One region of the Bradyrhizobium sp. 31Argb genome, then DNA from elsewhere that is predicted to be linked to it. Evidence: predicted binding sites of a transcription regulator. Region 1 holds the regulator's gene; the other holds the start of a gene.

The links. Region 1 encodes PhoB, which activates phosphate uptake and scavenging genes when phosphate is short. Its sites were predicted from a motif close to TGTCATNNANCTGTCAT; they were not measured.
Positions count from the first base shown of each region.
Region 2: a site for PhoB is predicted at 1,567-1,583, ahead of AAFX91_RS20560 (toxic anion resistance protein). Genes of this name have one in related genera too.

Region 1 is NZ_JBEGDB010000201.1:2,285-5,695, reverse strand. Features, by position in the region: gene pstA (phosphate ABC transporter permease PstA) at 1-44, shown strand, start outside; gene pstB (phosphate ABC transporter ATP-binding protein PstB) at 50-862, shown strand; gene phoU (phosphate signaling complex protein PhoU) at 874-1,590, shown strand; gene phoB (phosphate regulon transcriptional regulator PhoB) at 1,709-2,416, shown strand; gene AAFX91_RS29425 (GcrA family cell cycle regulator) at 2,537-3,052, opposite strand.
Region 2 is NZ_JBEGDB010000103.1:15,951-19,361, forward strand. Features, by position in the region: gene AAFX91_RS20550 (hypothetical protein) at 63-557, shown strand; gene AAFX91_RS20555 (TIGR00730 family Rossman fold protein) at 694-1,305, opposite strand; gene AAFX91_RS20560 (toxic anion resistance protein) at 1,617-2,711, shown strand; gene AAFX91_RS20565 (substrate-binding domain-containing protein) at 2,708-3,411, shown strand, end outside.

The sequences.
Region 1 (3,411 bases):
ACATCGGCGCGCGCATCCTCGGCGCCGAAAGGAGCGCAAAATGACCGATATGACCGTATCGACGACCAGCCCGAGCGCGGCCATTCCCCAGAAATCGCTGCCGGAAGCGCCGCCGAAGGTGACGGCACGCAGCCTCAACTTCTATTACGGCGAGCACCACGCGCTGAAGAACATCAACCTGGCGCTCGGCACCAACCGCGTCACCGCCTTCATCGGTCCTTCCGGTTGCGGCAAGTCAACGCTGCTGCGGATCTTCAACCGGATGTACGACCTCTATCCCGGCCAGCGCGCCACCGGCCAACTGATGCTGGACCAGACCAACATTCTCGACCCCAAGCTCGATCTCAACCTGCTGCGGGCGCGGATCGGAATGGTGTTCCAGAAGCCGACGCCGTTCCCGATGACGATCTATGAGAACATCGCCTTCGGCATCCGCCTTTACGAGAAGATCTCGAAATCCGAAATGGACGGCCGAGTCGAGAAAGCGCTGCGCGGCGGCGCGCTGTGGAACGAGGTCAAGGACAAGCTCAACGCCTCCGGCCTGAGCCTCTCCGGCGGCCAGCAGCAGCGTCTGTGCATCGCCCGCACGGTTGCGGTGCGGCCCGAAGTGATCCTGTTCGACGAGCCCTGCTCGGCGCTCGATCCGATCTCGACCGCCAAGGTCGAGGAACTGATCCAGGAGCTGTCGGAGGACTACACGATCGCGATCGTCACGCATAACATGCAGCAGGCGGCGCGCGTCTCCGACAAGACCGCGTTCATGTATCTGGGCGAACTGATCGAGTTTGACGACACCAGCAAGATCTTCACCTCGCCGAGCGATCGTCGCACCCAGGACTACATCACCGGCCGGTTCGGTTGAGGAGGGACATCATGGCTTCTGAACATACCGCCAAGGCGTTCGACAGCGATCTTCAGGAACTGACCCGTCTGGTCGCGGAGATGGGCGGGCTGGTCGAACGGATGATCACCGAATCCGTCGATGCGCTGATCCGCCGCGACATTGCGCTCGGCAAGCGTGTCGTCGCTTCCGACATCGAGATCGACAGCCTGCAGCGCGTGATCGAAGAGCGCGCCGTGCTGACGATCGCCCGCCGCCAGCCGATGGCCGTCGACCTGCGCGAGATCGTCGGCGCGATGCGGGTGGCGACCGACCTCGAGCGGATCGGCGACCTCGCCAAGAACATGGGCAAGCGCGTCGCCGCGCTGGAGAACGACTTCCAGCCGCTGAAGCTGATCCGCGGCTTGGAGCACATGACCGACCTCGTGCTGTCGCAGGTCAAGTCCGTGCTCGACGCTTATGCCGCGCACGATCTGCCGGCCGCGATGAACGTCTGGAAGAGCGACGAGGAGGTGGACGCGATCTGCACCTCGCTGTTCCGCGAGCTCCTCACCTACATGATGGAAGATCCGCGCAACATCTCGTTCTGCATCCACCTGATGTTCTGCGCCAAGAACATCGAGCGGATCGGCGACCACGCCACCAACATCGCGGAGACGGTGTTCTACATGATCGAGGGTCAGCAGATGACCGACAAGCGGCCGAAGGGGGATATGACGACGTTCGCCACGACCGTTCCGGGCAACTAGAGCACATCCAGGAAAGTCGAAGCCGGTTTTCCGAAGAAGATCCTGCTCAAAACATCAAAGGAAGAGTGGGATGACGATTCAGGCAGAGAGTCATCCCGCTATAGGAGAAGCCAAGCCGATGAGCGCACGCATTCTGGTGGTCGAAGACGAAGAAGCGCTGACGACGCTGTTGCGCTACAATCTCGATGCAGAAGGCTATGATGTCGAAACGGTCGCCCGTGGAGATGATGCGGACACAAGGCTCAAGGAACGCATTCCCGACCTTGTCGTGCTCGACTGGATGCTGCCGGGACTCTCCGGCATCGAGCTGTGCCGCCGTCTACGGGCGCGGCCGGAGACCAAGCAGCTCCCGATCATCATGCTGACCGCGCGCGGCGAGGAAAGCGAGCGCGTGAGGGGACTGGCGACCGGCGCCGACGACTACATCGTCAAGCCGTTCTCGGTGCCTGAACTGCTGGCGCGGGTGAAGGGCCTGTTGCGTCGGGCAAGTCCGGAGCGGCTCGCCACCGTGCTCACCTATGGCGACATCGAGCTCGACCGCGAGAAGCGTCGCGTCGCGCGCTCGGGCCGTCCGATCGATCTCGGCCCGACCGAATATCGCCTGCTGGAGTTCTTCCTGGAGCATCCCGGCCGCGTGTTCAGCCGCGAGCAGTTGCTCGACAGCGTCTGGGGGCGCGACATCTATATCGACGAGCGCACCGTCGACGTCCACATCGGCCGCCTGCGCAAATTGCTCAATCCCGGCCGCGAGCAGGACCCGATCCGCACCGTCCGCGGCGCGGGCTACGCGCTGGATGATCGCTTCGCGAAGGCCGAGCAGTCGTAACTCGGCGACCTCAATCCGTAGCCCGGGTGCAGCGAAGCGTAACCCGGGGAAATTTGGACCTGCCGATACAGCATTGCCGGGTTACGCTGCGCTTCACCCGGGCTACGATCTGTCGTCGGCTTACTTGCCGTGTGACGGCTTGACCGTCGGACGGCGGCGGTCCGCTGCCGGCTGGTAGGCGACGCGGGAGTGGTGCGCGCAATAGGGAAGGCCGGGAAGCGCCTTGCCGCCGCAGAAGAAGAATTCCGGGCTCGAGGGATCGCCGACCGGCCAGTGGCAGGTGGCCTCGTTCAATTCGAGCAGCGACAGCCGCTGGCTCATCGGCACCACATTGTCGTAGGCGATAGGGTCCGCTTCCACCTCCACCTCGAAGGCGTGCGCGAGCGCGGTGTTGCCGCGGGAGACCGGACGCGCCACGCGCATCATCGGCTGTGCGGGACGCGCCTTGCGCTGCCGCGGTGCGGTGGCGGCTGGACTCTTGGCGCGACCCGAGAGGCCGAGCCGGTGCACCTTGCCGATCACTGCATTGCGCGTCACGTTGCCGAGTTCCGCTGCGATCTGGCTGGCCGAGAGCCCGGCTTCCCAGAGCTTCTTCAATTGCTCGACGCGTTCGTCGGACCAGGTCAATACCGTCATCGCATCTTTCCCTTCGCGTTGCGCCGGCCGATCCTGGGACAGCGCTGCGATGCCTAATCTCAAAAATCCCTGCGGGCAGAATCCCTTAAGGCTCGCCGGGCACGAAAACCGCACCCGAACGTGTACGCCGCACACAAAGGACTCTAGGGATCAAAACTGCCGCACGAGATGTCGTACCCGACAGGCCAGACGCTACAATATGGCGTGACTCTGGCGCAAGAGTCCGCGCCTATGCGTCCACATGTTCCGACATTTAGGGATTGCAATCGGGCTTTTCCACTACACTGGAAACCCGCGGATTACCCGGTACTTTGCAGCGCAGCCTGGCGGCTTCGTGGCGATTGACAGCACCCGCCGCG
Region 2 (3,411 bases), on a different contig from region 1:
ATGAACTCCCGCATTTCGCGCGCGTTGTCCTCGTACATGCTCGATTGTACGGGGAACCGATCATGACGAAACACGACAAGACGAAACGGCCGAGCGATGTCGACCTCTATCGCAATCCGCTGATCGGCGGATCGAAGGGCGTCACGATGGCGCAGGCGACGCCGGACGATCTCGAGGAGGTCGAAGGCGAGAACACCTTTGAGGGCGACGTCGAGAACGATACCAACCCGCAAGGCGGTATCGAGGCGCCAGATCGCCGGCAAGGCCGCCCGTCGCGCGATCAGACGCCGAAATCGCGCAAGACGGTGCTGCAGGGCAAGAAGACCCATGAGCAGCAGTTGCGGATGCTGGAACGCAAGCCCGATGTTCCCGACGCGCGCAATGTCGAGCAACGAGGCGCGCGCATTGTGGAAGATGCAGGCGCGAGACATCCGAAACAGGATGCGCGCCAGTCGGAATTTCCGGTGAGCCGCGGCGGGCTGAACCAGGAAAGCCACCACAACAAGCACAACGATCCCGGCCAGAGCGGCCATAAGCCGCAGAAGCACGGCGGGTGACGCAACTGAAATCGTGATTCGGTTGAACGGAACCAGATCACGATTTCATCTTCTGGTTTGAGCATGATCTCCGCTCAAACGCTTCGCGTTTTGTTGTCGCGAGGGCAAACCGGTCTCCGCCTTCCCGGATCATGCTCTATGGTTTGGCGGCCGCCTCCGTGCGCAGCCATTTTCGTGGCGGCGGCTGGTAGGTTCCAAAGCGGCTGAGCAGCGCGTCCACCTTGGTTTCGATGATGAGCATCTCGGCATAGGCTGCGATCGTGAAGCCTTCGGCGACCATCCTCTCCACCATCGCGATCAGCGGCGCGAAGTAATCCTTTACGTTCAGCAGGCCGCACGGCTTTTGGTGGATCCCGAGCTGGGCCCAGGTCCATTCCTCGAAAAGTTCTTCGAGTGTTCCGGCACCGCCTGGCAGCGCGATGAAGCCATCGGATAGCTGTGCCATCATCGTCTTGCGCTCATGCATGGTTTCGACGATGTGAAGCTGGCTCAAGCCCGTGTGTCCGATCTCGCGCTCGACCAGCGCGCGCGGAATGACGCCGACGACACGCCCGCCTGCCGCGAGCGCCGCGTCTGCCACCGCTCCCATCAGCCCGACCTTGCCGCCGCCATAGACGATGGTGACGCCGGCCTTTGCCAGCGCCTGTCCGGTGGCGACCGCCGTCTCCAGATAGATCGGATCACGGCCCGGGCTGGAGCCGCAGAAGATACAGACGGATTTCAGCGCTTTGGCGTTTTGGTTCTGCATTGGATGTGTGCGGACCTTTCGTGCTGCAAACGATTCGTCGGCGGATCGACGTTAGCATGAGGGGCTGGGGATCGCGGCGTTGCGCTACAACGTGATGCATCGGCGGATCGGTGCTGTGAATGACCTGCGCATACATCTTTGAATTCAAACAGGAATTTCTCCGTGCGGGCGGGTCGAGCCAGATCGGGTTTTGCGCCAGCCGGTAACGTATGCCGATCCGGGAAGGGCTTCATCAACAGGCCTGTCATCGACCCCCGGGACTGTCATCAATCTGTCGTGTCGCCTGCGCTTAGCTGCGGAACCAGTCCGGCATGCTATCATGGCCGCGGCCGAGAGGGAGTGAGGCGGTGAGCGAAACGACGAGTGTCCCGGCATTGCCGGCAGATGCATCAGTGATTGCACGTATCAAGTCCGAAATCGATATTTCAGATCGTTCGCGCATCGTCACGTTCGGCGAGCGCGCCCAGCGGTCGGTGGTCGAGTTCGCCGACCGCATTCTGTCCCAGACGCAAAATCGAGAGCTCGGAACAACCGGCAAGCTGTTGTCGGACATTTTGGCAAAAGCGCGCGGGCTCGATCCCGCCGATCTCAAGGACAGCGGCCTCTTGACGCGCCTGTTCTCGTCGGCGGAGGCACGGCTGCGCCGCTTTGCCGAGCAGTTCGGCGATGTCGCCTCGCAGATCGATCGCGTTTGCGTCGAGCTCGATCGCAACAAGGAGGTCCTGCGCCGCGACATCGCGCTGCTCGACGATCTCTATGAGCAGACCAGGACCGCGCTCGGCCAGCTCGACGCGCATATCAACGCCGGCAAGGCCTTCGCCGCGGACTTCCGCGGCGGCAAGCTGGTCGCGATGGAGCGGGCAGCGACCGCGCAAGGCCAAAGCAGCGACGCCTTGCTCGCGGCGCAGACCTATCAGGACGCACTCCAGGCGCTCGACCGGCTCGAGAAGCGCATCTTCTATCTGCAGCAGGCACGCCAGATCGGCATCCAGCAGTTGCCGCAGATCCGCATCGTGCAATCGGGCGACGAGACCCTGATCGAGAACCTGCAGGCCACCACCGAACTCACTATCCCGGTGTGGAAGCAGAAGATGATCCTGCTGCTCGGGCTGAACCGGCAGAAATCCGCGCTCGAGCTGCAGAAGACCATCACCGATGCCACCAACGAGATGATGCGCCAGGCCTCCGAGATGATGAAGACCCAGGCGATCGAGATCGAGAAACAGTCGCAGCGCGGCATCGTCGACATTACGACGCTGGAAAAGACCAATCGCGACCTGATCGACACCATCTCGGGCGTGCTCGCCGTGCAGGAGCAGGGCCGCACCAAGCGCGCCGAGATCGAACAGCGCATGTCGGAGCTGACCGACGAGTTGAAATCCGCGGTGACCAAGGCCTCTGCATGAGCCTCGCGTTGTTCCCGCGGCGCTGGCTTGCGCTGCTCGCTGCGGCGCCGCTGATCGCCGTACTGCTCTCCGGCTGCAGCGGCGGCCCGGGACCGCAATTCACCATCCTGTCGGGCTCGGAGAATGACGTGCTCGAGCCGCTGGTGCTGGAATTCTGCAAGTCGCGCAATGCCGCCTGCACCATGCGCTATCAGGGCTCGCTTGACATCGCGCTGGCGCTCAAGGGCGACGATCCGCCGGCCGACGCGGTGTGGCCGGCGGCCTCGATCTGGATCGACATGTTCGACACCAAGCGCCGGGTGAAGTCGGTCAAGTCGATCGTGCAGATGCCGGTCATCCTCGGCGTGCGCCGCTCCAAGGCGCAAGAATTGAACTGGATCGGCGCCAAGGTGACGGCCAAGGATATTCTCGCCGCCGTCGAGGCCGGCCGATTGAAATTCCTGATGACCTCGGCGACGCAGTCGAACTCGGGCGCGGCCGCCTACCTCGCGATGCTCGCGGCCGGCATCGGCAAGCCCGACCTGATCGAAGCCGGCGATCTCGACAAGCCCGAGGTGCTGGCGACGGCGCGCGGCCTTCTGAAAGGGGTCGAGCGCAGCGCGGGGTCGAGCGGGTGGCTCGCCGATCTCTATCGCGACGGCGAGCGGAATGGTGCGCACTACCAGGCGATCTGGAACTATGAGGCTGTCATCAAGGAGAC